One region of the Mesorhizobium sp. P3_A10 genome, then DNA from elsewhere that is predicted to be linked to it. Evidence: predicted binding sites of a transcription regulator. Region 1 holds the regulator's gene; each other region holds the start of a gene.
What was found. The regulator PhoB, encoded in region 1, activates phosphate uptake and scavenging genes when phosphate is short. The targets are predictions, from matches to a motif close to TGTCATNNANCTGTCAT.

Region 1 (7,414 bases):
CGCCCCGGCTGCGCTCGGTGGTCAAGCCGGCGCTGGAACTGCTCGCCGGAATTCCGACCATCGTCTACGGCATCTTTGCCGTCGTCACGCTCGGGCCGTTCCTGCGCGATCTTTCCGCGGCGCTGACCGGCGGTTCGCCCTTCATCCAGGGCCAGAGCATCTTCACCGCCGGCCTGGTCATGGGCGTCATGCTGATCCCGGTCGTGTCGTCGCTGTCCGATGACATCATCACCGCGGTGCCGCGAGCCATGCGAGACGGCTCGCTCGGCCTCGGCGCGACCCGCTCCGAGACGATCAAGCGCGTCATCCTGCCGGCGGCACTTCCCGGCATCGTCGGCGCCATCCTGTTGACCGCTTCGCGCGCCATAGGCGAGACGATGATCGTCGTGCTGGCGGCAGGCGTTGCTGCCAATCTCACCATCAACCCATTCGAGGCGATGACGACCATCACCGTCAAGATCGTCAACCAGCTGACCGGCGATCTCGAGTTCAATTCGCCGCAGACGCTGGTCGCCTTCGCGCTCGGCCTGACGCTGTTCGCGCTGACGCTGGTGATGAACATCGTCGCGCTGTACATCGTGCGCAAATACCGGGAGCAGTACGAATGACCGACATTCCCATGGACTCAATGGTCCGGGCCGCCGCTCATCCGCGCCGCGACATTGGCCTGAAGGCCCGCTATGCCGCCGAACGCCGCTTCCGCATCTATGGCATGCTGGCGATTTCCGTCGGCCTCGCCTTCCTGGCCATCATCCTCGTCACCATCGTCTCGAAGGGCTACACCGCCTTCTGGCAGACGACGGTGTCGCTGCCGATCAGCTTCGACGCGAAGGTGATTGATCCTTCCAACAAACGCGCCACCGATCCGAATGTGCTGATCAAGGCGAACTATCCCAAGCTTGCCGAAAACGCGCTGATCGCCAAGCTGGGCATTTCTCCCGACGACAAGCCTTCGATCCAGAAGCTCAAGGGTTTCCTGTCCGAAGGCGCCCGTGTCCAGCTGCGCGACATTGTCGCCGCCGACCCGTCGGTCATCGGCACGACGCGCGACGTCAACATCCTTGCCGCCGCCAATCTCGACTCGGCCTTCAAGGGGCAGATCGACCTCAGCGTCGAAGAAGCACGCCGCAAAGTTTCCGACCAGCAGATCGCGTGGATGAACAAGCTCAAGGCGGACGGCGTGATGGCCGAGCACTTCAACACCGGCCTGTTCACCTATGGCGCTTCCAGCCGTCCGGAAACCTCCGGTATGGGCGTGGCGATCATCGGTTCGCTGTACATGATGGTGATCGTGCTTTTGCTGGCGCTGCCGATCGGCGTCGCCGCCTCCATCTATCTCGAGGAATTCGCCAAGAAGAACCGCTTCACCGATCTGATCGAGGTCAACATCAACAATCTGGCCGCGGTGCCGTCGATCGTCTTCGGCCTGCTCGGCCTTGCCGTCTTCATCAATTTCCTCGGCATGCCGCGTTCCGCCGCTTTTGTCGGCGGCCTGGTGCTGACGCTGATGACGCTGCCGACGATCATCATCGCGACGCGCGCGGCACTTGCCGCCGTGCCGCCTTCGATCCGCGCGGCAGCGCTTGGTCTTGGCGCCTCGAAGATGCAGATGGTGTTCCAGCATATCCTGCCGCTTGCCGCTCCCGGCATTCTCACCGGCACCATCATCGGCCTGGCGCGCGCGCTCGGCGAAACCGCGCCGCTGCTCTTGATCGGCATGGTCGCCTTCGTCGCCGACTATCCGAAGACACCGTTCGATCCGTCGACGGCGCTGCCGGTGCAGATCTACCTGTGGGCGAACGAGGCCGAACGCGCCTTCGTCGAGCGCATGTCCGGCGCCATCATCATCCTGCTGGTCTTCCTCATGGCCATGAACATCACCGCGATCGTGCTTCGGCGTCGGTTCGAGCGGCGCTGGTAGAAAAAAGGCATTTTGGTATGAACATCATGACCGAACAGTCCCTTGAAAACGCTGTGGGCGATAAAATGAACGCCAAGTCGAACGAAGTGATCAAAATGCGCGGCGACAAGGTCGGCGCGTTCTACGGCGAGAAGCAGGCGTTGTTCGACGTCAATCTCGACGTGCGCCTCAACCAGGTGACGGCGCTGATCGGCCCTTCGGGCTGCGGCAAGTCCACATTCCTGCGCTGCCTCAACCGCATGAACGACACCATCGATTCGGCACGGGTGACCGGCAAGATCACGCTGGACGAAGAGGACATCTACGACAAGAGCATCGACGTCGTCGAACTGAGAGCCCGCGTTGGCATGGTGTTCCAGAAGCCCAATCCGTTTCCGAAGTCGATCTACGAGAACGTCGCCTACGGCCCGCGCATCCACGGACTGGCCAAGCGCAAGGCCGACATGGATCAGATCGTCGAGTCGAGCCTGAAGAAGGCGGCGATCTGGAACGAGGTCAAGGACCGCTTGCAGGAACCCGGCACTGGCCTTTCCGGCGGCCAGCAGCAGCGTCTGTGCATCGCCCGCGCTATCGCCGTGTCGCCCGAGGTGATCCTGATGGACGAGCCCTGTTCGGCTCTCGATCCGATCGCCACCGCTCGTGTCGAGGAGCTGATCGACGAACTGCGCCAGAACTACACGATCGTCATCGTCACCCACTCTATGCAGCAGGCGGCGCGCGTGTCGCAGCGCACGGCGATGTTCCATCTCGGCTACCTCGTCGAGGAGGGCGCCACCGATAAGATGTTCACAAACCCCGACGACAAGCGCACCCAGGACTACATCACCGGCCGGTTCGGCTGAGCGGTTCCGGCAGCGAAGTTTCAGGCACGAGGACTAGGATCATGGGTGAACATACCGTCGCATCTTTCGATGAAGAGCTGGGGCAGATCAGCAAGCTGATCCGCGACATGGGCGACCTCGCCGGCTCGATGGTCAGCGGCTCGACCAAGGCGCTGCTCACTTCGGACAACGCATTGGCGCAGCGCGTCGTCTCCGACGACGCCATCATGGATGCGCGCCAGCGCGAGCTGGACGACCGCGCCATCACGCTGATCGCCAAGCGCCAGCCGATGGCCAACGATCTGCGCGCAGTGGTCGGCTCGATCCGCATGGCCGGCGACCTTGAGCGCATCGGCGACCTCGCCAAGAACATCGCCAAGCGCGTCGGCACCGTCGGCCTCAGCGTCACGCCGCGTGACCTGTCGCATTCCATCGATGCGATGGCTCAGCTGGTGCTCATCCAGGTGCAAGGGGTGGTCGAGGAATATGCCGCCGCCGATGCGGCAGCACTCGCCAAGCTCAGAAACGACGACGAGCGCATCGACGTCAAATACACCTCGGTGTTTCGCGAGCTGTTGACCTACATGATGGAAGACCCGCGCAACATCACCGCGTGCACGCATCTGTTGTTCTGCGCCAAGAACCTCGAACGCATCGGCGACCACGTGACCAACATCGCCGAAAATGCGTACTATGTTTTGACCGGCTCGCAACTGCCCGCCAATCGGCCGAAGCAGGACGAGACGGCGATGTCCGCGCCGGCGGCATGACGACAAAGGTGACCAGTCGATGATCGCGCCACGCATCATGGTGGTGGAGGACGAGGAGCCGCTGGGCGTGCTTCTCCGCTACAATCTCGAATCCGAAGGTTACCAGGTCGAGGTGGTGACGCGCGGCGACGAGGCCGAGATCCGTTTGCAGGAAAACGTGCCCGACCTTCTGGTGCTGGACTGGATGGTGCCGGCGGTTTCCGGCATCGAACTTTGCCGGCGCCTCAGGATGCGGCCCGAAACAGAGCGGCTGCCGATCATCATGCTGACCGCGCGCGGCGAGGAGAGCGACCGCGTGCGCGGCCTGTCGACCGGCGCCGACGATTATCTGGTCAAGCCGTTTTCGACGCCGGAGTTCATGGCGAGGGTGAAGGCGCTGCTGCGCCGCGCCAAACCGGAAGTGCTGTCCAGCGTGCTCAAGGTCGGCGACATCGTGCTCGATCGCGAATCGCACCGGGTCTATCGCAAGAAGAGCGAAATCCGGCTCGGGCCGACCGAATTCCGGCTGCTCGAATTCATGATGCGGCACCCCGGCCGGGTGTTCTCGCGCAGCCAACTGCTCGACAATGTCTGGGGCGAGACGATCTACATCGACGAGCGCACGGTGGATGTGCATGTCGGGCGCTTACGCAAGGCGGTCAACAATGGCCGCATGCCTGACGTCATCCGCACCATTCGCGGTGCCGGATACGCGATCCGCGAAGACTAAAGCCTTCAGTTTCGACGGAAGCATATCCAGTGTCGTTGAAGTGGTCAGCGCATTCGTCCGGCTTGATGTTGAAAAAAATGCGACCGATATCTGAGTGACTGAGAGGTACAACTTGCGGATCGCCGGATCGTTTTTTCTCCCTATTCGCTCTCTGCGATAGCAATAATGTCTATCAATCGTCCCTTTTCGATATGCGCTTCTATGGAGTGACGGCCTGGTGGGAATAGCCAGTAGTAAGCTCCACTAGGCACCCAAAGACCTTCGTCTTTTCTTAGTGGCATAAAGCTTGCTTGAATATTCGTCGTCGTTCCTCGGCCGGGACTAACGCTCACTTCAAAGCTCTGGCACGATAGCCATTTTGTGAACTCTTCCGCGCCAAGGGCTAGGAACTTACGTCTGGCAAATCCCGTCGCCTCATCATTGGAGGTGAATTTCCCCCATGCTTCTCTGGCATCTATCAATTGGCCAACCGGGCAGCCTGGACCAGGGTGTTGGGCGGCGGCGGTGCCGCCAAGCAATAGCAACACGGAGATCAAGAAAAGTGCCGGACGATATCTGATCTAGCTTTTGAGGAAGCCTGGTTGCTGTAGACCAGTCCGATATACCGCTGTCGTGTGATTGAACATTCTACCACGTTCTTTTATATGGCTATGGTGGCCTGCAATCTAGCATTGCATTGCTCTTCGTCTATCGGTTTGTACGAAGCTCTGGTATGCGGATAATAGTTTGCTAAGGAGCGCTCGCTCGGGCCACCGTGGAGTGGTTCCCGGGCTGACCTGAATCTCAACCCATCCCACGTCGCGATCCGACATTTCGATTTTAGGCCACGTCTTTCCCGATGGCGCCCGCCTTTGCCTGCCCGCCCGGCGCGAAAATCTCCTGGTCGACGAAGCTCAGTGCCCGCATCGCGCAGCCTTCGCGGATCAGCGGCAATTCGTTCGGCTCGGTGTCGAAGGAGATCGATTTCGAATGCTGGCCGCCGGCGGTCTGGGCGATGGCCTCGCGCAGCGCCGGTTCGATAAGGTCGAAGGCGGCGGCGCTGACGCCGACCATGGCGACGGGTGCGGGATCGATCAGTGCAAACAGGCTGCCGAGGCCGAAACCGAGTGCTTCGCCGGCCTTGCGGTAGGCCTCGCGCTCCGGCCCGTCCTTCTCGCGTGCCGCGGTGGCGAGCGCCCGCATGTCGGCGTCGCTGACATCAGCGACCGGCTCGGCGTCTTCGCCCAGTTGCCTGGCGTTGCGCCAGATGGCGTAGTTGCCGGCATAGGCCTCGACGCAGCCACGCCGCCCGCAGCGGCAGAGCGCGCCGCCCGGCCGATGGATCATGTGGCCGAATTCGCCGCCCGAGGAATGGGTGCCGGTGAACAGCTCGCCCTTCAGCACCAGGCCCATGCCTATGCCGTGCGACAGCAAGATGGCGATGAAATCGTCGCGGTAGCGGACCGGATCGCGCCACTGCAGTGCCACCGCCATCATGTTGCAGTCGTTTTCCATGGTGGCGGGAATGCCGAATTCGCCTTCTAGTATGTCGGCGAAGGCGATGTCGGTCTGCGGCGTGATCGGCGACCAAAGCATGGCGCGGGCGTGCGAATCGGTGATGCCCTGGATGCCCATGGCGATGCGGGCGACGCTGTGGGTGTCGAGGTCGGGATCCTCGAGCCGGCGCCGCACGATTGCCGTGCATTCGCCGATCAGCTCGTCGCGCGGCGTGGTCAGCGTGTCCAGCCGGCGCTGTTCCTCGGCAACCACCTGGCCGGCATAGTCGATGACGGCGACGGAGAGGAAATTCAGCGACAGCACCACGGTCATCACCGCGGCGGCTTCCGGATTGAGCCCGAGACCGACTTGCGGCCGTCCACGTTTCAGCGAGACCGGTTCGCTGGCCTTGCTCTCGGCGAGGATGCCTTCCGTGATCAGGGCCGAGGAGATCGCCGATATGGTCGAATGGCTGAGGCCGGTGGTCGCCGCGATCTCGGTCCGAGAGGGCTGGCCGGCGCGGCGCACGGCCGAGAGCACCATCGCCCGGTTGCGGCGGCGCAAATCGTCGTGGCGGATACCAACCGACATCTTTCTGCTTTCCTCCCGGTCGTCGTCGCGGCCTCTCATGATATTGAAGGCAGTCGGTGACACCAGCCAAATATTGGCAGAAGCCGGCAGCACTGTCATTATTTATTGCGAGCCTCGAAAAAAAGTCAGCGACACATCAAAATCAATCAGAATCGATGTTGACAGCGCTCCGGCGTTGGATCAGTATTTTTTCGAGGCTCGAAAAAATAGAGCCTTTGTGCCGGCCTTCGGGCCAGTTTGTCGCGCTGCGCGCGATTTAGGGAGGATATCATGAAGAAATTTGCAGTCGCCATGCTGGCGGGTGTCGCCATGTCGTTGACGTTGGCGTCGGTCGCACAGGCGAAGGACAAGGTCATTGGCGTCTCGTGGTCGAATTTCCAGGAAGAGCGTTGGAAGACCGACGAAGCGGCGATGAAGACGGCGATCGAGGCCGCCGGCGACAAGTACATCTCCGCCGATGCGCAGTCCAATCCCGGCAAGCAGCTGACCGATGTCGAGAGCCTGATTTCGCAGGGCGCCAACGCGCTGATCATCCTTGCGCAGGATGCATCGGCAATCGGCCCGGCGGTGCAGAAGGCGCTGGACGAAGGCATTCCGGTCGTCGGCTATGACCGTCTGATCGAGAACAAGGATGTCTTCTACCTGACCTTCGACAACAAGGAAGTCGGCCGCATGCAGGCCCGCGAAGTGTTCAAGGCCAAGCCGGAAGGCAACTACGTCTTCATCAAGGGCTCGGGTGCCGATCCGAACGCCGATTTCCTGTTCGCCGGCTCCATGGAAGTGCTCAAGGAAGCCATCGACGGCGGCAAGATCAAGAATGTCGGTGAGGCCTACACGGACGGCTGGCTGCCCGCCAACGCCCAGAAGAACATGGAACAGTTCCTGACCGCCAACGACAACAAGGTCGATGCGGTGGTTGCAGCCAATGACGGCACCGCCGGCGGCGTCGTCGCCGCGCTGACGGCGCAGGGCCTGGCCGGAACCGTACCGGTGTCGGGCCAGGACGGCGACCACGCCGCGCTGAACCGCATCGCACTTGGCACGCAGACCGTGTCGGTGTGGAAGGACGCGCGCGAACTCGGCAAGAACGCCGCCGAGATCGCCTCGCAGCTGGCCGACGGCAAGA
Region 2 (7,414 bases), on a different contig from region 1:
CCAGCGCACCGTCGCGTCCTTGCCGTGCACGTGGAAGATGCGCGGCGCCCATTTGCGGATCTGCGGCATCGGATCGATCAAATAGACGAGCTGGTGGCAGGGCTCCCATTCCAAGCCGAGATTATCGTTGGGCAATTCGTTGAACATCAGCTCCCAGGCGTCCGGATTGTGGGCGATGTTCCAGTCGCCCGCCGCCCAATTGCCGTCCATGGCGCAGTTCTCGAAGGCGATGCGCACACCCTTGTCGGCGGCGCGCCTGGCCAGTGGCCCCCAAACCTCCTTGAAGCGCGGCAGGCTTTCCGGCAGCGGCTTGCCGCGAAGGCGGCCGGTGAAACCGCTGACCGTTGAGGCGCCGAACAGATGCGCGTTGTCGATCACTGTTTCCCAGGCCTGGAGCACACCGCGATCGACATCGCCGCTTTCCAGTGGATTGCCAAACACGCCGAGCGAGGAGACCGTGACGTCGGCATCGCCGATCGCCTCGGCAATCTCACCGGCAAGCCGCGGCAGATCCTTGCCGCCCAGCGTCTGCCAGAAGAAAGGCTGGATGCTCTCGAAGCCGAGCGGCAGAATCGCCTTGATATAGGCGGCCGGGTCTTCGAGATTGGCCCGCACCATTGTGCCGATCCTGATGTCGAGAAGCGGGTTTGGCATCATTGTTGTTCCTGTGAAGTGATCGCCACCCGGCGCCCGGTCTCGGCGCTCTCGATGGCGCCAAAAACCATGGCCAAGCTTTTGATGTTGTCGGAGCCGCGCGTTTCCGGCTCGGTGCCGGTCTCGATGGCGCGCATGAAATCCTGGATGATGCCGAGATGGCCGCCAATGCGGTCAGCGGGATCGAGTGGCGGCACGATGATCGGCTCCATTTTGTCGAACAGGCCCTCGCGGACCGACAACACAACTTCCGCCTTCAGCCCCTCCTCGCCGTCCCAGACCAGGCTGCCGTGCTCGGCGACGATGCGCCAGGTGCTCTCCCAACTCGTGCGGAAGCCGGCGGCGCACCAGCTGCCGGCATAGGTGAACCGCTTGCCGCCGCCGAGATCGAAGACCGCGCTGGCCGACGATCCCTGCCGGTACCAGGAATTGGCCGGCTCCCATTCCTGGCAGTAGACGCCGGCCGGCTCGCCGGCGACCATGTAGCGGGCGGCGTCAAAGGTGTGGATCGCCATGTCGAGCAGCAGCACATGCGCCATCTCTTCGCGAAAGCCGCCGAAATGCGGGGCGACGAAGAAGTCGGCATGGATGCTGGTTGGCGCTCCGATGGCGCCGGAATCAAGAAAGCGCCTGATGCGCCTGACATTGGCGACGTAGCGCCGGTTCTGCACGACGGCATGGATACGCCCGGCACTGCGCGCCGCCTCGACGATGGCGCGCGCATTCTCCGGAGTGTCGGCGAGCGGCTTTTCGGTCAGCAGATGGCAATTATGGGCAAAGGCGGAGAATGCAACGTCGCGTCGCGCGGCGGGAACAACCACATCGAAGACAGCATCGGGTCGGGTCTGGTCGAGCACCGCGTCGAGGCTGGTGCCGATGACGGCACCGGCAAGGTCGTATTCGCGCGCCCTCGCCTTCGCCCTGTCGGCGTCAAGGTCGACAAGGCCGACAATGGCGAGCCCGGCAATCTGCCTGGCTGCATCAAGCCAGGCCTTGCTCATAGCTCCGCAACCGACCAGGACGACGTTGATCATCCAGCACTCCTCCCTCTCGGCCCCTCCAGACCGGTCTTCACGGCATTCACGGCTTGACCGTAAACGTTTTTCCGTAAACGTTTACGAGAACACACCCGATGGCGTAGAATGTCAATCGCCCGTTCGTAAAAATCGTCTTATCGCCTTGGCCTGAGCGGCCGCCGGTGATAGCGAGGGTTGGGGGAGAACTGTCCTTTGGCGTCCAGCATTCACGACCTTGCACGGCACCTGAACATTTCGATCGGCACCGTATCGCGGGCGCTGAACGGCCGCGCCGACGTCAATGCCGATACGCGTCAGCGCGTGCTGGCGGCGGCCAAGACGCTGAACTATTCGCCGAACCAGTCCGGCCGCAGTCTGCGCCAGGGCGCCACCCATTCGATCGCCTTCATGCTGCAACCGCATCCGGGCGACCAGCAATATGGCGAGCCGTTCTTCATTCCGTTCCTGATCGGGCTGCAGGCCAAACTGGCTGAGAGCGGGCTCGACCTGACTGTGGTGATGGGCGCGCCCGGCGACTATCAGTCGGAGCGTCTGCGCCGTGTCGTCGAAACGCGCCGGGCCGATGCTGTGGTGCTGGCCTGGACGCGGCGCGAGGACGAGCGCATCGATTACCTGACCCAGGCCGGCTTCCCCTTCGCCACGCTCGGCCGCAGCCGCTCCGGCGCCAAGTCCTACCCGTCTCTCGACCTCGACTTCGAAAAGGCCGGTGCCGAGGCGGTCGACCGGCTGGTGGCGCGCGGCCACCGCCGCATCGCAGCCATCCGCCCGTCGCTTGACCTCAATTTCGGCTATCTGTTTCTCGACGGCTATCGCAAGGCCCTGCGGCGGCATGGCATCGAGGTCGACCCCGCCCTGATCGCCTCTGGCTTCATCAACGAGGCCGGCGGCTACGAAGTGACACCGCAGGTCATGCGCTCCAAGCCGACCGCCATCATCTTCAACAATGACGCGATGGCGCTTGGCGGCTGCAAGGCGCTGGCCGAGATGGGCATCAAGCCCGGCCACGACATGGCGGTGACCGTCATCGTCGACACGCCGCTCTGTCGCTATTTCTCGCCAGCGCTGACCGCCTTCCGCCCGGCGCTGGAGCCGATGGGCCAAAGGCTCGCCGAAATTCTGCTGGCCTCGATCCCGGCCTTCGCCGGCCCGGACGGCCCGCGCATCATCCGCGAGGTCTGGCCATTGGAGCTGGTGGCAAGGGATAGCGATTGATCATGGCTGAAAGGGAGTGGGGGTTGGCTGGTGACATGCCTTGACCTGCCAACACATTTCTAACTTTCCTCTTGCGAGGGAGCTTGCTTATAGCAGCTGTGGAGCGCATTTTGCAGCAATAAAGGGAGGGGTAAATGGCTACTAAGCTTACAATTTCTCAGATGCCTGCTGTTGAGGTCCTCAAGAAGGATCTCATAATCGATGTTGAACAAGACAATGATAAACTAGGGGAATTTCGATTCAGCAAAGGCTCAGTCGACTTTTATGCCAAGGGAGCAAAGAAAGCGCATCACAGAGTGTCTTGGAAAGAACTTTCCGAGCTTATAATCAAGCACGGCGAGAAAAAGAACTGACCCTATCGCTCCAGAGGGGTGATTGGAGAGGATCATGTCTTCGAACGCGACGTCGGTTGTAAGGCTTGGACGTGTTCTAGCTGGCGCAACTCCGTTCAAAAACGGAAATATAAACGACACATACCGTGGTGCGGTATTTACAGAATTTGGGGTTCAGACCGCGATCATCAAAGATCTCGAAACGAAAGAACTCGCGAATGAAGTGATGAGCGCCGCGGTTGGCTTGCTGCTTGGCCTTCCAATCCCGGCGCCAGTTCTCGCTTGGGCCGGTAATGATCGTCTTGCTGCAAAGAAGGTGACGGACGGCTGGTTTACGCGAGCATCGACGTCGCACAGCCTCAGGTAGCAATGTTGTACAATCAGGGAGGCGGCAGAAAGATTCTTGAGCGCCTCGCCGCCTGGCGCGACCTTGGGAGTTTGTACGGTTTCGATGCGCTCGTCGCGAATATCGATCGGCACTGGGGCAATGTGCTTTTTTCGGGCGACCAGGAGGTCTGGTTGATTGATCATGGCCACTGCTTTACCGGCCCGAGTTGGACTCCAAGCGACCTCGCGCTCCCGGACAGAATGCTTGATAGCCGTCTCAATGAATGGTTGACACCTATGTTGGACAATAAGCGACGTGCAGAAACGGCTTCGGAAGCTGCAAATATCGAGACTGCCGCCGCAAGATTGGATTTACCGGACGTCGCAACCGCCAACCACATGGAAGATTTATTGAGTGGAGCAGATCTACATGCCGTGTTGGCGTTCTTGAGAGGAAGGTGTCCGCACGTTCCTCGCTTGGCTGCGCAGTCGCTCGGCATAAATCAAATGGTTTGACAATATGCTAAATCCCTCGACCTTCCCGCAACCAAAGGCGTCAGTGCGCGCTCGCTGGGCACCGGTATTTCTTTCACCAATTCTGCACTCTCCCGAGCGGCTTGTCGTTGCGGTCGCCGTCGCTGGCGATAGCGGATTTCATATTGAACAGGCCAATGAAATGCGACGCCTAAGTTGCCTCTACGGGCGCGCTGCCGAAACCGCTATTTTCGCAGCGCAAGTTGCGTTGGATGAGTTGCAGGAATCCCTTTCGGAGAAAGGCCCCGATGCGCTCAGGCCTGGCGCTTTGGTTTTTTCAGGAGTGAACTTAGGCGAAGTTTCAGAAGGTGAGGCACAGAGTCTGCAGCAAATCGGTCGAATGTGGATGTCGGCGCTCTCATCACTGTATAAATTTCATCCAGAAGCGGTCGATGACATGCAAGGAGACAATCAGGATCAGGAGACGGCTCTTGCGGACCGTTTACCCGCGCTGGTTCTCGACCACGTTAACTCGGTGAACCCTGCACTCGCAGGATATTTCAGCGAGGAGATACGACTGCGACGTCGCAGGCGCACATCGTCCGGTATCGCTGGAATTAGCATCGACTACAGTGGCTCTCAACTCGTCGCTAATTTCGCCACTCTTGCGCCTTCAGCCCCAGCTCATGTTGTCGATCGCATTAAGCGGAAGATGTTCGATCTGAAGGTTCGACGTGACAAGGATGGTGGCCTATTTGAGCCACGGCGACATGAGATGATTTTGTTTTCTCCGTCGTCGGAAAGTCCGCTCATCAACGAAAAGCAGATCGAACGGATCAATGAGGTTGTAGGGACGTTGCAAGAACAGTCATCAAACGAAGGCTTTGGTTTCGCTGCCTTGCACGAAGTCGCTCAGATAGGAACCAGAGTGCTTGCGGCCGAAACTGCTGTCGCGGGTTCTGCCTGATCACACCGACCAAAGTGGCCCTTGGTTCACTATTAGCCCTCAATCCGCCTTCTTCTCGCCCCTCTCGCCGGCCTTGACGATATCGCCCGTCGTGAACAGGATTTCCTTCAGTTCCGCCCGCCAGTCCTTCTTCTGGCGCAGCAGGAATTCCAGATCCATGCCGAAATGCTTGAACTCCTCGCTCTGCGCGTTCTTCATGATCGCCTTGGCCTGAGGGTCTTTTTCCACCGACATGCGCTGTTCGTACCAGCCGATCGCCTCCGCCTCCTCGATCAGCGAAGTGATCATGCGGGCAAAGGTCCGCACCTTCTGCGACAACTCTTCCGGTGGCTCGTGATACTGATCGAAACCCATTTTGTCCCTTCCTGATCCCATAGCCCGGCCGATCAAGCGAAGCGGCACCTGGGCTTCGTTGCAACGGATCAGAACGGAGAATGGTTCCGACCGCAGGCGAGTGCCGCCCCTGTCACGCAACTATCATCTTCGCGTCCTAGACCGCTTGTCGAACGAGGGCTCGCGGCATCGTCCGATGCGACGTGGAGCGCTTTCGGGTTTCGGCCGCTCCGGCTTTGTCGCAAAGAGGATAATCATGAAAAATCTGCACCGAACCCTGTCGCTCGGCGTCGCGCTGGCGCTATTCACCGCCTTGACGCCGGCGCTGGCCGACGGCACCGCCACCGTTGGCGGCCTCGTCAACAAGGGTCTGGTCGGCGTCGGCCGCATCCCGGCCAGCCTGAAGGACAAGTTCGGCGAGACTTTCGGCTCCGGCTCCGGCATGTCGATCGACACCGCTGGCTGGACGCATGGCGCCGACGGCTACAAGGGCTCGCTGTGGCTGCTGCCGGATCGCGGCTACAATGTCGTCGGCACCACCGACTACCGGCCGCGCCTTAACACGATCGGCATCGAGTTTGCGCCGGTAGCACCCGGTGCCGCGCCTGCCGCCGGACAGGAACAGACCGGCGTCAAGGCGACGCTCGCCGACACCATGCTTTTGACCGACGACAAGGGTGCTGACGCCACCGGCCTCGACCCGCTCAACGGCGTGCGCGCGGCAAGTGGCGACCTGCCGATCCTGCCCGAAGCCAACGGCAAGCTTGCGCTCGACAACGAGGCGATCGCGCGGCTGCCCGACGGCACCATGTTCATCTCCGACGAATACGGTCCCAACATCTATCGCTTCTCCGCCGACGGACACCTTCTGTCGGCCACGCAGCCACCGGCGGCCCTGGTGCCGATGCGCCATGGCGCGCCGAACTTCGCCTCCGACAATCCGGGGCCTGGTGCGGCCGAGCCCGATCCAAAAGATCCCGATACCGGCCGACAGAACAACCAGGGTCTCGAAGGCATGGCGCTGACGCCGGACGGCAAGTTCCTCATCGCCGTGCTGCAATCGGCACCGCGCCAGGATGGCGGCGATTCCGGCTCGACGCGCCAGAACACCCGCGCCCTGGTCTATGACGCCTCCGACCTCGCCCATCTGAAACTGGCGCACGAATACATCGTGCCGCTGCCGGTGTTCACCGACGCCAAGGGCAAGACCAAGATCGCCGCGCAAAGCGAGATCGTGGCGCTGTCCGACCAGACGTTCTTGATGATCACGCGCGACAGCAATAACGGCCAGGGGGTGAAGGGCGACACCTCGCTTCTGCGCCTGATCAACATCGTCGATCTCTCCGCCGCAACCGACATTGCTGGCGGCGCCTTCGACGCTGCCGACAAGCCGGTGGCGCCCAAGGGCGTGCTCGACCCCTCGGTGACGCCGGCCAAGCTGACGCCGTTCATCGACATCAACGACAAGGGCGAGCTCGGCCGCTTCGGCCTGCACAATGGCGCGCCCAACGACAAGAACAACCTCTCGGAGAAGTGGGAGGCGATGTCGGTGGTCAGCGTGCTCGATCCGAAACTGCCCGACGATTATTTCCTGTTCGTCGCCAACGACAACGACTTCCTCACCCAGGACGGCTTCCAGGTCGGCGCGCCCTACAAGGCCGAGGACGGCGCCGATGTCGACACCATGTTCCTGGTCTATCAGGTCACGCTTCCCGGCCTCGCCAAGAAGTAGGCGCATACGAAAAAGGCGGACGCGCCGAACGCGTCCGCCTTCAAACTGCGACGATCAGCGATGGCGTGAGGGCCCTTACTTCAGGATTTCCGCATCCCTTGGCACGCCCGCATCGATCGGCTCGGCGGTCTTGTTCGACACGGCCGTGATCTTGCCGGCCGCCGACAGGTTCGGCCGCACGAAGACCTGCGTGACGCCGTTGACGCGGCTGTAGAGGTCGATGATGTCCTGGTTCATGAAGCGCACGCAGCCGGACGACGCGTTCTTGCCGATGGAATCCCATTCCGGCGTGCCGTGCAGCCGGTACATCGTGTCCTTGCCGTCGCGGAACAGATAGAGCGCCCGG
Region 3 (7,414 bases), on a different contig from region 1:
TGCAAGCGAGGCGGAAGCCATGCCGCGCGTGTCGGCGATCCTCGCCCGCGAAGGCCTGATCGAGCCGGATGGCGACATGCCGCAAGACCATGTTCCCGGCGACATCACCCGCGAGCCGCTGGAATTCCCGATGGCGCGTGACATCCGCCTGCAGGCGCTATCGCGTGGCGACGAGGGCTTTCTGCTGGCGCTCGGCTATTCCACCCAGCGTGGCTACGCCCGCAACCACCCCTTCGTCGGCGAGGTTCGCATAGGCGAGGTCGAGCTGGAGCTCGATGTGCCGGAACTGCCCTTCGCCGTGCCGCTCGGCTGCGTCCGCGTCACCGAGTGCCAGATGGTCAACCAGTTCAAGGGCTCGGCCAAGGCGCCGCCCCAATTCACCCGCGGCTACGGCCTGGTCTTCGGTCAAAGCGAGCGCAAGGCGATGGCCATGGCGCTTTGCGACCGCGCGCTTCGCGCGACCGAACTCGGCGAGGATGTCGTCGCTGCGGCCCAGGACGAAGAGTTCGTCATCTCGCATTCCGACAATGTCCAGGCGACCGGCTTCGTCGAGCACCTGAAGCTGCCGCACTATGTCGACTTCCAGGCCGAACTCGACCTCGTACGCCGCATGCGCGCCGAGCACGACGCCCGCGAAAACGCCGGCAAGATGGAAGACAAGCGGGAGGCCGCGGAATGACCGCCCAACAAGCCGAAATCGCCACCTACAACTTCGCCTATCTCGACGAACAGACCAAGCGGATGATCCGTCGCGCGATCCTCAAGGGCATCGCCATCCCCGGCTATCAGGTGCCGTTCGCCTCGCGCGAAATGCCGATGCCTTATGGCTGGGGCACTGGCGGCGTGCAGGTCACCGCTTCGATCATCGGGCCGGACGACGTGCTGAAGGTCATCGACCAGGGCGCCGACGACACCACCAATGCGGTCTCCATCCGCGCCTTCTTCAAGAAGGTCGCCAATGTTGCTGTCACCACCGATACCGCCAGCGCCACCATCATCCAGACCCGCCACCGCATCCCCGAACATCCGCTCAGTGCCGGCCAGGTATTGGTCTACCAAGTGCCGATCCCCGAGCCGCTGCGCTTCCTCGAGCCGCGCGAGACCGAAACGCGCAAGATGCATGCGCTGGAGGAATACGGCCTCATGCATGTGAAGCTCTACGAGGACATCGCCAGGCACGGTCGCATCGCCACCACCTATGCCTATCCGGTGAAGGTCGAGGGCCGCTATGTGATTGACCCGTCGCCGACGCCGAAATTCGACAATCCGAAGATGCACCAGTCACCGGCGCTGCAATTGTTCGGCGCCGGCCGCGAAAAACGCATTTATGCGTTGCCGCCTTTCACTGACGTCGTCAGCCTCGACTTCGAGGACCACCCTTTCGAGGTGCAGACCTTCGACCAGCCTTGCGCGCTGTGCGCGGCCGAGAATGTCTATCTCGACGAGGTCATTCTCGACGACCATGGCGGCCACATGTTCGTCTGCTCCGACACCGACCACTGCGAGAAACGCCGCGAAGAGGGCCATCGCGGTCACCTCTCACCCGAGATGATGGAGCCGGCAGAGTGACCGACGAACCGCTGCTGCGCGTTTCAGCGCTATCCAAATTCTACGGCTCGCGCGTCGGCTGCGAGAACGTCACCTTCGACCTCTGGCCGGGCGAAGTGCTGGCAGTGGTCGGCGAGTCCGGCTCCGGCAAGACGACGCTGCTCAACTGCCTGTCGACGCGGCTGCTGCCCTCTTCCGGCACCGCCAGCTACCGCATGCGCGACGGCCAGTTCCGCGAGCTCTACCGGATGAGCGAAGCCGAGCGCCGCTTCCTGATGCGCACCGACTGGGGCTTTGTCCACCAGAACCCTGCGGATGGCCTGCGCATGACGGTGTCGGCTGGCGCCAATGTCGGTGAGCGGCTGATGGCGGTCGGCGACCGCCACTACGGCAGGATCCGCGCCACGGCTGTCGACTGGCTATCGCGCGTCGAGATCGACGAGGACCGCATCGACGACGAGCCGCGCGCCTTCTCCGGCGGCATGCGCCAGCGCCTGCAGATCGCCCGCAACCTCGTCACCGGGCCGCGGCTGGTGTTCATGGACGAGCCGACCGGCGGCCTCGACGTTTCGGTGCAGGCGCGCCTGCTCGATTTGTTGCGCGGCCTCGTCACCGATCTCGGCCTCGCCGCCATCGTCGTCACTCACGACCTCGCCGCGGCGCGGCTTTTGTCGCAGCGCATGATGGTGATGAAGGACGGGCGTGTCGTCGAAAGCGGCCTCACCGACCGCGTCCTCGACGACCCGCGTGCGCCTTACACCCAACTCCTCGTTTCCTCGATTTTGCAGGTCTAGCCGCATGATCACGAAAAGTGGAAGCCGGTTTTCGGACCAGATCATGCGGCAAAGCAAAGGACTGTAACCATGCCGACGCCTCTTGTGGTTGCCGATGTCGCAAAAAGCTTCACCATGCATCTGCGCGACGGTATCAAACTGCCTGTCGTTGCCGGCGTGTCGTTCTCGATCCGGGCCGGCGAATGCGCCGTGCTTGGCGGCCCCTCCGGCGCCGGCAAGAGCTCGATCCTGAAAATGCTCTACGGCAACTATGCAGTCGACGAAGGTCAGATCATCGTCCAGCACGATGCCGGCCTCATCGATCTCGCAATCGCCAGCCCGCGCACCGTGCTTGCCGTACGCCGGCAAACGATCGGCTATGTCAGCCAGTTTCTGCGCACCGTGCCGCGCGTCTCCGCACTCGATGTCGTCGCCGAACCGCTGGTCGAGCGCGGCGAGGAGCGCGAGGCGGCCAGAGGCAAGGCACGCGCTTTGCTGGCGCAGCTCAATTTGCCTGAAAAACTCTGGGCGCTGCCGCCGGCAACGTTTTCCGGCGGCGAGCAGCAGCGCGTCAACATCGCGCGCGGCTTCATCACCGAACATCCGATCCTGCTGCTCGACGAGCCGACCGCCTCCCTCGACGCCAGGAACCGCGACGTGGTGATCGCGCTGATTGCCCAGAAGAAAGCGGCGGGCGTCGCTCTGCTCGGCATCTTCCACGACCACGACGTGCGCGAAGCGGTGGCCGACCGCATCATCGACGTGACCAATTTCGCTGCCGGAAAAATCGCCGCATGAGCAGGAAACTGTCGGAAGCGCCGCTGGTCCACGAGACGGCGCAGGTCGAGAATTCGAAGCTTGGCCGCTGGACCGAGATCGCCGACCGCAGCCGTGTCTCGGAGAGCATCCTCGGCGACTATTCCTACATGATGCAGGACTGCGCCGTCTGGTGCACGACCATCGGCAAGTTTTCCAACATCGCGGCCAGCGTGCGCATCAACGCCACCAACCATCCGACCTGGCGGCCGACGCTGCACCATTTCACCTACCGTGCCTCGGATTATTGGGACGACGCAGAACACGAGAGCGAATTCTTCGCCCAGCGTCGGGCCAGGCGCGTCACCATCGGCCATGATACCTGGCTCGGCCATGGCTCGACCATCCTGCCCGGTGTCACCGTTGGCGATGGCGCGGCGGTCGGCGCCGGCGCTGTGGTATCGAAGGATGTGGCGCCCTACACCATCGTCGGCGGCGTGCCGGCCAAGCCGATCCGCGAGCGCTTCGACCGCCGCACCGCCGAGCGCTACCAGGCGCTCGCCTGGTGGGATTGGGATCACGCCCGGCTACGTGCCGCCCTCGACGATTTTCGCACGCTTGAGGCTGAGGCCTTTCTGGAGAAGTACGGCTGACATTGCCGCCTTCACATATGTGTCATCGCCACCGACGGGCACGCCCGTTTCATACCCTTGACACATGACTCGGACAGGAGGCGATCTTCCCAGGAGATCGCAATGCTCGACACCGTCAAACCCTCGCTCGCCGGATTCCTCGAAGGCACCAACCCCAACCCTCCAGTGCATCTCGGCACGCGCTACGACAGTGCAGGCAACTTCCTGTTCGAGCCCGGCAACACCGTGGTCAGCCATCTCGAAAACGGCTCGCCTTCCGAAGCGGTGGTTGTCGAGGTGCGGGAACGGATGCGAGCGATGCCGGACGCCGACCGGCTGGCCTTCACGCCCGTCTCCAGCCTGCATATGACGCTGTTCCAGGGCATCATCGAACATCGCCGCCGGCTTCCCTATTGGCCTGGCGACGTGCCCCTCGACACCAGCATCGACGACATGACCCGCCTTTACCTGAACCGGCTAAATGGCTTCGAAGGCCGTGGCGCGTTCAAGGTCAAGGTCGTCGATGTCGTGCCGACCGGCCTGACCGTTGCCGGCGCCACGGACGAAGACAGGGCCGTCATGCGTGCCTGGCGCGATGCGCTGTCGGCGCCGTTCGGCTACCGGCACCCCGACCACGACACCTATGTGTTTCACATCACCTTCGCCTACCAGATCCGGCGCCTTGCCGACGAAAGGGCGGCTGCATGGCAAGACTTGTTCGATGATTGCCTTTCGCTCTTTACCCGGCACGCGCCGGTGATCGAGTTGCGACCGCCGGCATTCTGCAGCTTCAGCGACATGAAGCATTTCGAGGAGTTGTTGATCCTGGGCTGATCGATCCGGATCGATCGCTGATGCCGCGCCTGTGGGCGGTAACAAAACTGACATCAATCCGACACCGCAGGTTCATGGCACTGCGCTAGCGAGGGTTAACAGACCTTCAAACTGCGACTGGACCGGAACCTGCTCATGTCAGCAAGCTCAGCCACGCTTGAAATCCGCGGTGTTACCCGCCGATTTGGCAAGAACACCGCCGTCAGCGTGGTCGACCTGTCGATCCCGCAGGGTCAGATGGTCGGCATTATCGGTCGCTCGGGCGCCGGCAAATCGACCCTTCTTCGTATGATCAATCGTCTCATCGACCCCAGCCAGGGGTCGATTTTTTTTGACGGCGCCGAAGTTTCCAGCCTGCGCGGTTCGCCGTTGCGGCGCTGGCAGCGCGATTGCGCCATGATTTTCCAGCAGTTCAACCTAGTGCCGCGCCTCGACGTGCTGACCAATGTTCTGCTCGGCAAGCTCAATCACCGTTCGACCCTGACCAACCTGTTCGGTGTCTTCTCGCGCAGCGAATGCGCCGAGGCGGTCGCCGCCCTCGAGCGGCTCGACATCGCCCGCACCGCGCTGCAGCCGGCCGGCACGCTTTCCGGTGGCCAGCAGCAGCGCGTCGCCATCGCCCGCGCCATGATGCAGCAGCCGAAGGTGATCCTCGCCGACGAACCGATCGCCTCGCTCGATCCGCTCAACGCCAAGGTGGTGATGGATTCGCTGCAGGACATCAATCTGCGTGAAGGCATCACCGTCGTCACCAATCTGCACACGCTGGACACCGCGCGCAGCTATTGCAACCGCATCATCGGCATGGCCGCTGGCAAGGTCGTGTTCGACGGCCCGCCCGAAGACCTCAACCGCGAAGCCGTGCGTCTGGTCTACGGCGCTGACGCCAACGGCGCCGAGATCTCCGAGGCCATCACCTCCACCAGCATCGCCTACAAGCAAAAGATCGCCGCATCCGCCAGCCCGCTCGAGCCCGCATTCCCGGGATACTGAGATCGGCCAGGATCGCCAGCCAGCGTCAAAGGCACCTGTCAAAATTCGAACGCACCCGGCGCGACGCCGGGACCAACAGGAGAGACATCAAATGTTCAGGAAGATGGTTTTTGGCGCCGTTTCATTGTTCGCCATCGCGGCGAGCGCCGCTCACGCCGCCGATATCAAGGAATTCCGCGTCGGCATCCTTGGCGGCGAGAACGAAACCGACCGGCTGCGCAACTACCAGTGCCTCGCCGATCATCTGAAGACCGAATTCGGCTTCGAAAAAGTGTCGCTGTTCCCGGCTGCCGACTATGATGGCGTCATCCAGGGCCTGCTTGGCGGCACGCTCGATTTCGCCGAGCTTGGTGCTTCCGGCTACGCCAGTATCGCTCTCAAGGACCCGAAGGCGGTCACCCCGATCCTCACCACCCAGCAGACCGACGGCGCCACCGGCTATTATTCGATCGGCCTGGCGCTCAAGACATCCGGCATCACCGACATCAAGTCGGCCAAGGGCAAGAAGCTCGGCTACGCCGATCCGGACTCGACCTCGGGCTACCTGATCCCGCTCACCCAGATCCCCAAGACCACCGGCGCTTCCAACGAAGCCTTTTTCGCCTCCACGCAGTTCAATGGCGGCCATGAGAACAACATCCTCGCCGTCCGCGACGGCAAGGTCGACGTTGCGGTTGACGATTCCTCGGGCATCGGCGACTTCAAGAACGGCTACACCTCCGGCACCTTCCACAAGGAAGTCGCCAAGGGCGCCGTCGACCCCAACGACTTCGTCGAAGTCTGGCGCTCCGGCCTGATCCCGAACGGCCCGCTGGTCGTTCGCACCGAGCTCGGTGCCGACATGACCGCCAAGCTCGCCAACTTCTTCACGCAGCTGCCCAAGAAGGACAAGGCCTGCTTCGAAGGCGTCGAAGGCGGCGATTTCACCGGCTACGTGCCGGTGAAGCCGGACTTCTACAACGTGATCGTCGAAGCCCGTAAAGCCGCGATCGGCGGCTGACGGCATCAGGAAAAAGGGCGGCGTCCTCCAGCGCCGCCCTTTTTGCATGTTCCGGTCATGACCATTTCATCGACAATCCATTCAGACGCGACCCGCCGCATGGCTGACGCCTGGCGGCGCCAGACGTCCTTGCGCCGGCTATACACCGCCATCGGCATCGGCCTGCTGCTCGTCGCCATGCTCGGCACCATGTGGTTCGCCGACGAAGCCAATGCCGGCCACTTCTGGGACCGGCTGCCGCACATACTGGACTTCCTCAGCTGGCTCATCCCCAAGGACTGGAACGATGTCTGGCGGGCGCTGTTCGACGTCGCCTCTCCGCATGACACCGGCACCCAGGAATTCAATTTCCCGCTTGGCCGCGTCTATGTCTGGGGCGGTTTTTACATCCCCGAATATTTCGAGCTGATGCTGACCACGGTCAACACCGCATTGGTCGCCACCTTCATCGGCTTCATCTTTGCCGTGCCGTTCTCCTTCATCGCGGCGCGCAATCTGACGCCGAGCCCAGCGCTCAGGCTCGTCGTCAAGCGCTTCATGGAACTGCTGCGCGCCTTTCCGGAGATTGTCATTGCGGGCCTGTTCGCGGCAATCGTCTCGGTCGGCCCGGTCGCCGCCATCATCGCCATCGGCTTGCATTCGATCGGCGCGCTCGGCAAGCTGTTCTACGAGATCAACGAGAACATCGACATGCGCGCCGAAGAGGGCCTGAGGGCGGTCGGCGCCAACTGGTTCGAGCGCGTGCGTTTCGCCGCGCTGCCGCAAGTGCTGCCCAATTTCATGTCGTATACGCTGCTCCGGATCGAGATCAACGTCCGCATCTCGACCATCATCGGCGCCGTCGGCGGCGGCGGCATCGGCGAGGAGCTGAAGCTTTC
Region 4 (7,414 bases), on a different contig from region 1:
CAAATCAAGCGCGTTTGGACGCATGTGCCCCTCCGGGCCGCATGGCCGCGCCCTGGAGCTTTGTCATGTTGGAAACCTATGAAGTGACTGAACATCACCCCAAACTCGGCGAATTCGGCTATGCCGGCGACGATCATGTCGTGCCCTTCGAGGTCGGCCCGCTCGACGTGCGCGGCCGCACGGTCCAGCTCGGGCCGATGCTCGACGCCATCCTCAGCCGCCACGACTATCCCGAGCCGGTCGCCCGCCTGCTGGCCGAAGCCTGTGTGCTGACGGTGCTGCTTGGCACCTCGCTCAAGTTCGAGGGCAAGTTCATCCTGCAGACCCGCACTGACGGGCCGGTCGACATGCTGGTGGCGGATTTTTCCACGCCCTCGGCGCTGCGGGCCTATGCGCGCTTCGATGCCGACCGGCTGCAAGCCTTGATCGCTGCCGGCGAAACGTCGCAGCAGACGTTGCTTGGCAGCGGCGTTTTGGCGCTGACCATCGACCAGGGCGCTCACACGCAGCGCTATCAGGGCATCGTCCAGCTTGACGGCGAGACGCTGGAAGACGCCGCGCGCACCTATTTCCGCCAGTCGGAGCAGATCCCGACCGATCTCCGGCTTTCAGTGGCCAAGCTTCTGACGCCGGGCCCCGGCGGCGCCCGCGAGCAATGGCGCGCCGGTGGAATCCTGGCGCAGTTCCTGCCGCAATCGCCCGAGCGCATGCGCGTGCCCGACATTTCGGGCGGCGACGGCGATCCGCGCGACATCACGCATGAACCGGCCGACAATTCCTGGCAGGAACTAGTGGCGCTGCTCGGCACCATCGAGCCGACCGAACTGATCGACCCGACGATCGGCGCCGAGCGGCTGCTCTACCGGCTGTTCCACGAGCACGGCGTGCGCGTCTTCGCCGGCGTTCCGGTCGCCGACCAGTGCTCATGCTCGCGCGACAAGATCCGCGGCATCCTCGAAGGGTTCTCCGCACAGGAGATCAAGGACTCGACCGAGGATGGCGGCATCCACGTCGCCTGCGAGTTCTGCTCGAAGCAGTATGACTTCGACCCGGCGGAGTTTGCAGCGGCGCAGTAAGATCTCTTCCTTCTCCCCGTTCTACGGGGAGAAGGTGCCCGAAGGGCGGATGAGGGGCAGCGCGACGCTGGCGCATAGTCTCCGCGTCACTCAGTCATATCCACAAGAAGTCTCCGGAGGTCGGCGCCGCCCCTCATTGCCCTGCCGGGCATTTCTCCCCGTATAAAGACGGGGAGAAAGACGCTAATTCACCGTCCGCCTTGTCCCCGGCAGATCCAGCGAAAACGCCGGGATGGCGATGTCGAATGTCTCGCCCCGCTTGTTGCGCATGGTGTAGTGGCCGACCATGATGCCGGACGGCGTCGAGAGCGGGCAGCCGGACGTGTATTGATAGCTGTCGCCGGGGTTGAGTTCGGGCTGGTCGCCGACGACGCCGGCGCCGCGCACTTCCTCGACCCGGCCGGTGCCGTCGGTGATGTGCCAATAGCGCGACAAAAGCTGCACGAAATCGTCCGACTGGTTGTCGATGGTTATCTGATAGCCCCAGACATAGCGGTTCTCCGAGGGATCTGAGCGATCCTCCAGATAGAACGGCCTGACCTGCACTTCGATGTTGCGCGTTACGGCGCGGTACATGGGCTACTCCAAGGCGATGTGAGCGGAACTGTCGGCGCTCTCCCCGGCCCGGTCAACGACCTCAAGCGCAGGTGCCGCCAAACAATGTCATTTAAGTGACACATGACAATGATGGTGTGCCCGGACTATGTGCGGGCGACTCAAGCGCTCTGTCGAACTGTTGAAAGCGGCCATTCGCGGTCGGCTTTTCCCGGAGTGATCAGATCTCGATGGAACTGACAGTCATAGCTGCTGCCCTGCTTTCGATAGCCCTGCTTCTTTCAAACCTCGCCGGCATCCTGCTTGCTTCATTCAAGCTGAGACGGCCGCGCACCCTTGCGCCGCCTGCCGGCAAGGCACCGGGGGTTTCGATCGTGGTGCCGGCGCGTGGCGTCGAACCGTTTACCGAGGAGACCCTGGCACGCGCCTTCTCGCTCGACTGGCCGCGCTATGAGCTCCTTTTCTGCGTCGCCCACGCCGACGATCCGGTGGTCAAGCTGATAAACAGGGCGATCGCCCGGTTTCCTGAGATACCGGCCCGCTTGCTGTTTGGCGACGACCGCATCAGCGCCAATCCAAAACTCAACAATTGCGTCAAGGGTTGGGAAGCGGCGCGCCACCACTGGGTCATCCTTGCCGATTCCAACGTGCTGATGCCGCGAGACTATGTCCAGCATCTGCTGGCGGCATGGCGCGACGGCACCGGCCTTGTCTGCTCGACGCCGATCGGCTCGCGTCCGGACGGGTTCTGGGCGGAGGTCGAATGCGCTTTCCTCAACACGCTGCAGGCACGCTGGCAATATACCGGCGACGCGCTTGGCCTCGGCTTTGCCCAGGGCAAGAGCATGCTGTGGAACAAGCCGATGCTCGACGCCAATGGCGGCATCCGCGCGCTGGCCGCCGAGATCGCCGAGGACGCCGCTGCTACCAAGCTGGTCAATGGGCTCGGGCTGCGCGTCAACCTTGTCGCCTCGCCCTTCGAGCAGCCGCTTGGCCAGCGCAAATTCGACGAAATCTGGTCACGCCAGGCGCGTTGGGCGCGCCTGCGCCGCGTCACCTTCCCGTTGTTCTTCGCACCCGAGATCCTGACCGGCGCGGCTGTGCCGCTGGTGCTGGCATTGTTGGCGGCGGCGGGCGCCGGCCTCAGCCTGCCGGCAACCACTGTCGCTGTGCTCGCACTCGCCTACCTGCCGGAATGCGCCCTGGCCTGGGCCAAGGGCTGGTACCTGTCGCTGCGCATGATCCCGGCGCTGATGGCGCGCGACGTGATGCTTCCCGCCCTTTGGGTGCGCGGCTGGCTGGGCGGCGCCGTCGACTGGCGCGGCAACGCGATGACCATCGGCACCAAGGCGGCCGAACTGGAAGAGACGCCGTCGGGCGCCTGAGCACCCGCGCCTTGTCGTATCCGGCGACGCCTATTTGGCCGACTTGAGCGCCTGTTCGATGTCCGCCAGCAGATCGTCGACATCCTCGAGACCGACCGACAGCCGGAGCGTTCCCGGCCCGATGCCGAGTTCGGCACGCGCCTCGTCGCTCAGATTCTTGTGCGTCGTCGTCGCCGGATGGGTGATCAGGCTCTTGGCATCGCCGAGATTGTTGGAGATCAGCACGATGTTGAGCGCGTTCTGCAAGGCGAACGCCGCCTGCTTGCCGCCCTTGACGTCGAGGCAGATCAGCGTCGAGCCGCCCAACATCTGCTTCTTGACGACATCAGCCTGCGGATGGTCGGCGCGGCCCGGATAGATGACGCGGGCGATTTCCGGCCGCTCAGCCAGGAAATCAGCGATCTTGCCGGCACTTTCGGTCTGCTGGCGCACCCGCAGCGGCAGCGTCTCCAGGCCTTTCAGCAGCGTCCAGGCGTTGAACGGCGACAGGCTGGGACCGGTGTGGCGGAAATAGTCGTGCAAATTCTCGTCGATCCACTTCTTGTCCGACAGGATGATGCCGCCCAGGCACCGCCCCTGGCCGTCAATGTGCTTGGTCGCGGAGTAGACGACGATGTGGGCGCCGAGCTGCAGCGGCTTCTGCTGCAGAGGCGTGGCAAAGACATTGTCGACGATCAGCCGTGCGCCGATCGAAGTGGCAAGTGCTGCGACCGCGGCGATGTCGACCACTTCCAGCGTCGGATTGGTCGGGCTTTCCAGGAAGAACAGTTTGGTGTTCGGCCTCACCGCCTTTTCCCAATTGGCGATGTCGGTGCCGTCGACCAGTGTCGCCTCGATGCCGTATTTCGGCGCCAGCGTCTCGATCACCCAGCGGCAGGAACCGAACAGCGCGCGCGCCGCTACGATATGGTCGCCGGCCTTGGCGCTGCACAGAAGCGCTGCCGTCACCGCCGCCATGCCGGAGGCCGTGGCGCGCGCGTCTTCGGCACCTTCCAGCGCGCACATGCGCTTTTCGAACATGTCGACCGTCGGGTTGGCGTAGCGCGAATAGATGAAACCCGGCTCTTCGCCCTTGAAGCGGGCTTCGGCTGCCTGCGCCGTCTCATAGACATAGCCCTGGGTGAGGTACATCGCCTCGGACGTTTCGCCGAATTGGGAACGCAGCGTTCCCGCATGTACGAGTGCCGTCTGAGGCTTCCAGTTACGCTTCTTGGTGCTCATCGCTTTTGTTCCAGACACAAAAAAACCGGCCGCGAAAGTCGCAACCGGTCCATACGGCCTTGCGGCCCGACGGTCCTTTAGCGACTTGTTTAACGTGGCTGCAAGCCGACCGGCCAAATCACCACGGGATAACGACCCTTTAGACCTGCACCGCGCTTGCGTCAATTCCCGGCTTGATTAAGAGGTTTGTACCAAGCAGGTTCCGCAAAAGTGTTCCACGGTTTTGCGGCAAGAACCTGCGGCAAGAAAATCGTCTGGCCTAGGAGCAGAGCCTTGCGGCAGACAGGCATTCTTCCCGATCAGGACATCTCGGCGCTGTTCCAGTCCGGTGCGCTGAAGTCGCCGCGTGCGCTCGATGTCGACCAGATCCAGCCGGCCAGCCTCGATCTCAGGCTGGGCGCAAAGGCCTGGCGGGTGCGCGCTTCCTTTCTGCCCGGGCCGAGCCACAAGGTCGCCGAAAAGCTCGACCGGCTGAAACTGCACGAGATCGATCTCGCCGAAGGGGCGGTGCTTGAAACCGGCTGCGTCTATATCGTGCCGCTGCTCGAAAGCCTGACGCTGCCTGCCAACATTTCCGCATCGGCCAACCCCAAGAGTTCGACCGGACGGCTCGACATCTTCACCCGGGTGATGACCGATCGCGGCCATGAGTTCGACAAGATCGCCGCCGGCTACGACGGTCCGCTCTATCTGGAAGTCAGCCCGCGCACTTTTCCGATCGTCGTGCGCACCGGCTCGCGCCTGTCGCAGATACGGTTCCGCACCGGCAATGCGCTCTTGTCGGAGGCTGAGCTGAGCGAATTGCATCGCGCCGAGATGCTGGTCGCCACCGAGCCACCCAACATTTCCGGCGGCGGCATTGCGCTGTCGATCGATCTCGACGGCGACAAGGATGGGCTGGTCGGCTATCGCGGCAAGCATCACACCGGCCTGGTCGATGTCGACAAGCGCGCCGCGCAGGATGTCGTCGACTTCTGGGAGCCGCTCTACAAGCGCGGCGCCGGCGAACTGGTGCTCGATCCCGACGAGTTCTACATACTGGTATCGCGCGAGGCGGTGCACGTGCCGCCGCTCTACGCCGCCGAGATGACGCCCTTCGATCCGCTGGTTGGCGAATTCCGCGTCCACTATGCCGGCTTCTTCGATCCGGGTTTTGGCCATTCGGCGTCCGGCGGCACCGGCAGTCGGGCGGTGCTCGAAGTGCGCAGCCATGAAGTGCCGTTCATTCTCGACCATGGCCAGATCGTCGGGCGGCTGGTCTACGAGCACATGCTTAAGCGGCCGCAGGCGCTCTACGGCACCGATCTCGGCTCCAACTACCAGGCGCAGGGCCTGAAGCTGTCCAAGCACTTCCGCGCCGCGCGCTGATCTTCCTTGTCACCGTCAGACTGCGCTTGCCTGACCCGGCGTGCCGTGCTTGGCTGCAGCCAGGCCGTCAGAAAGACGTAAATCAAGGGGAACAAAAATGCAGATTTCGAGATGGATCCTATCGGCGGCAAGCGCTGCCATGCTGGTCATTGCTGCCGGCTCCTTGTCGGCGCAGGCCGCGGAAAAACTGAAGATCGGCACAGAGGGTGCCTATCCGCCATTCAACACCATCACGCCGGACGGCAAGGTCGTCGGCTTCGACATCGACATCGCCGATGCGCTTTGCGCGCAGATGAAGGTCGAGTGCGAGATCGTCACGCAGGACTGGGACGGCATTATTCCGGCGCTCCAGGCCAAGAAGTTCGACGCCATCATCGCCTCGATGAGCATCACCGAGGAACGCAAGAAACAGGTCGCCTTCACCAACAAATATTACACGACGCCGCTTGCCATGGTGGCCCTGAAGGACAGCGAGCTCACCTCGACCGAAGCGGCAGCCCTTGCCGGCAAGACGGTGGGCGCCCAGGCGTCGACCACCCAGGCCGATTATGCCCAGGATGTCTATGGCAAGGCCGGCGCCGAGGCCAAGCTCTATCCGACCCAGGAAGAGGCGATCACCGATCTGACCAACGGCCGCCTCGACGCCGTCATCTCGGACAAGTTCGTGCTGGTCGACTGGATGAAGAAGGCGAGCGACGGCTGCTGCAAGATGATCGGCGACATCAAGGGCACCGAGACGCAGGCCGGTATCGCCGTGCGCCTCGACGACACTGCACTGCGCGACAAGCTCAATGCGGCCATCGACGCCATCGTCGCCGACGGCACCTACAAGAAGATCCAGGCCAAATATTTCGACTTCGATATTTATTGAGGCTGGAGCTGCAATCTCCCCCCTCGTGGGGGAGATGCCCGGCAGGGCAGAGGGGGGCGCGACGGATCGCGACCTCTCCTTTTCGGCGGTAGGAAACAGCCTGAAGGCACAGTTGTTTGATTGAGACGCTGGAGGGACAGCGCCCCCCTCTGGCCTGCCGGCCATCTCCCCCACGAGGGGGGAGATTACCCAGTCTTACAGCGCCTTCACCGCCACCTTCACCGGCTGCTCGATTTCGAGCGGATTGCGCAGCGGCAGGCCGAAATCCTTGGCTTCGATTTCGAACGTATCGCCGGCCTCGGTCCTGATGCCGTCGGCAAACGACAGCGTCGCCGTGCCGAACATGTGAACATGCACGTCGCCCGGCTGGCGGAAGGCCGAATATTTGAAATGGTGGTGTTCGAGATTGGCGATGGTGTGCGACATGTTCGCTTCGCCCGACAGGAATGGCTTTTCCCACAGCACCTTGCCGTCGCGAACGATGCGCGAGGCGCCCCTGATATCCGACGGCAGGTCGCCGATCAGGATCTCCGGCCCGAACGAAGCGTTGCGCAGCTTGGAATGCGCCAGGAACAGATAATTCACCCGCTCGGTGACGTGGTCGGAAAACTCGTTCGACAGCGTGAAGCCGACGCGGAACGGCGCGCCGTCGTCGCCGATGACGTAGATGCCGGCGACTTCCGGCTCCTCGCCGGCGTCCTGGGCGAAAGCCGGCGACATGAGTGGCGCACCCGGCGCTACCGCCATGGTGCCGTTGCCCTTGTAGAACCATTCCGGCTGTACGCCGGTCTGGCCCTTCGCCGGCTTGCCGCCTTCCAGCCCCATGCGGAACATCTTCATCGAATCGGTGAGCTGTTCCTCGCCGTCGGTGAGCTTCTTGTGCATGGAATCGCGCGTTGCCGCCGAGCCGAGATGCGTAAGCCCCGTGCCGGTGAGAT

Region 2: AC1DXU_RS01155 (esterase-like activity of phytase family protein) is a predicted target of PhoB. The motif match lies at 5,468-5,484, and genes of this name have one in related genera.
Region 3: phnC (phosphonate ABC transporter ATP-binding protein) is a predicted target of PhoB. The motif match lies at 4,592-4,608, and genes of this name have one in related genera.
Region 4: AC1DXU_RS20600 (ceramide glucosyltransferase) is a predicted target of PhoB. The motif match lies at 1,738-1,754, and genes of this name have one in related genera.

What each region holds. Positions count from the first base shown of each region.
Region 1 is NZ_JBFUFZ010000007.1:113,129-120,542, forward strand. Features, by position in the region: gene pstC (phosphate ABC transporter permease subunit PstC) at 1-608, shown strand, start outside; gene pstA (phosphate ABC transporter permease PstA) at 605-1,921, shown strand; gene pstB (phosphate ABC transporter ATP-binding protein PstB) at 1,939-2,763, shown strand; gene phoU (phosphate signaling complex protein PhoU) at 2,805-3,512, shown strand; gene phoB (phosphate regulon transcriptional regulator PhoB) at 3,532-4,221, shown strand; gene AC1DXU_RS24340 (hypothetical protein) at 4,362-4,757, opposite strand; gene AC1DXU_RS24345 (ROK family protein) at 5,041-6,288, opposite strand; gene xylF (D-xylose ABC transporter substrate-binding protein) at 6,559-7,414, shown strand, end outside.
Region 2 is NZ_JBFUFZ010000001.1:226,926-234,339, forward strand. Features, by position in the region: gene AC1DXU_RS01115 (sugar phosphate isomerase/epimerase family protein) at 1-654, opposite strand, end outside; gene AC1DXU_RS01120 (Gfo/Idh/MocA family protein) at 654-1,688, opposite strand; gene AC1DXU_RS01125 (LacI family DNA-binding transcriptional regulator) at 1,884-2,903, shown strand; gene AC1DXU_RS01130 (hypothetical protein) at 3,038-3,256, shown strand; gene AC1DXU_RS01135 (hypothetical protein) at 3,291-3,602, shown strand; gene AC1DXU_RS01140 (hypothetical protein) at 3,608-4,078, shown strand; gene AC1DXU_RS01145 (hypothetical protein) at 4,083-5,003, shown strand; gene AC1DXU_RS01150 (ferritin family protein) at 5,043-5,357, opposite strand; gene AC1DXU_RS01155 (esterase-like activity of phytase family protein) at 5,593-7,068, shown strand; gene AC1DXU_RS01160 (L,D-transpeptidase) at 7,144-7,414, opposite strand, start outside.
Region 3 is NZ_JBFUFZ010000008.1:87,296-94,709, reverse strand. Features, by position in the region: gene AC1DXU_RS26220 (carbon-phosphorus lyase complex subunit) at 1-679, shown strand, start outside; gene AC1DXU_RS26215 (alpha-D-ribose 1-methylphosphonate 5-phosphate C-P-lyase PhnJ) at 676-1,569, shown strand; gene phnK (phosphonate C-P lyase system protein PhnK) at 1,566-2,342, shown strand; gene phnL (phosphonate C-P lyase system protein PhnL) at 2,412-3,119, shown strand; gene AC1DXU_RS26200 (DapH/DapD/GlmU-related protein) at 3,116-3,730, shown strand; gene AC1DXU_RS26195 (DUF1868 domain-containing protein) at 3,833-4,543, shown strand; gene phnC (phosphonate ABC transporter ATP-binding protein) at 4,679-5,536, shown strand; gene phnD (phosphonate ABC transporter substrate-binding protein) at 5,628-6,536, shown strand; gene phnE (phosphonate ABC transporter, permease protein PhnE) at 6,594-7,414, shown strand, end outside.
Region 4 is NZ_JBFUFZ010000005.1:249,388-256,801, reverse strand. Features, by position in the region: gene AC1DXU_RS20610 (Hsp33 family molecular chaperone) at 42-1,076, shown strand; gene apaG (Co2+/Mg2+ efflux protein ApaG) at 1,260-1,652, opposite strand; gene AC1DXU_RS20600 (ceramide glucosyltransferase) at 1,862-3,016, shown strand; gene AC1DXU_RS20595 (O-succinylhomoserine sulfhydrylase) at 3,047-4,237, opposite strand; SAM riboswitch at 4,295-4,372, opposite strand; gene AC1DXU_RS20590 (2'-deoxycytidine 5'-triphosphate deaminase) at 4,511-5,605, shown strand; gene AC1DXU_RS20585 (ABC transporter substrate-binding protein) at 5,703-6,476, shown strand; gene araD1 (AraD1 family protein) at 6,672-7,414, opposite strand, start outside.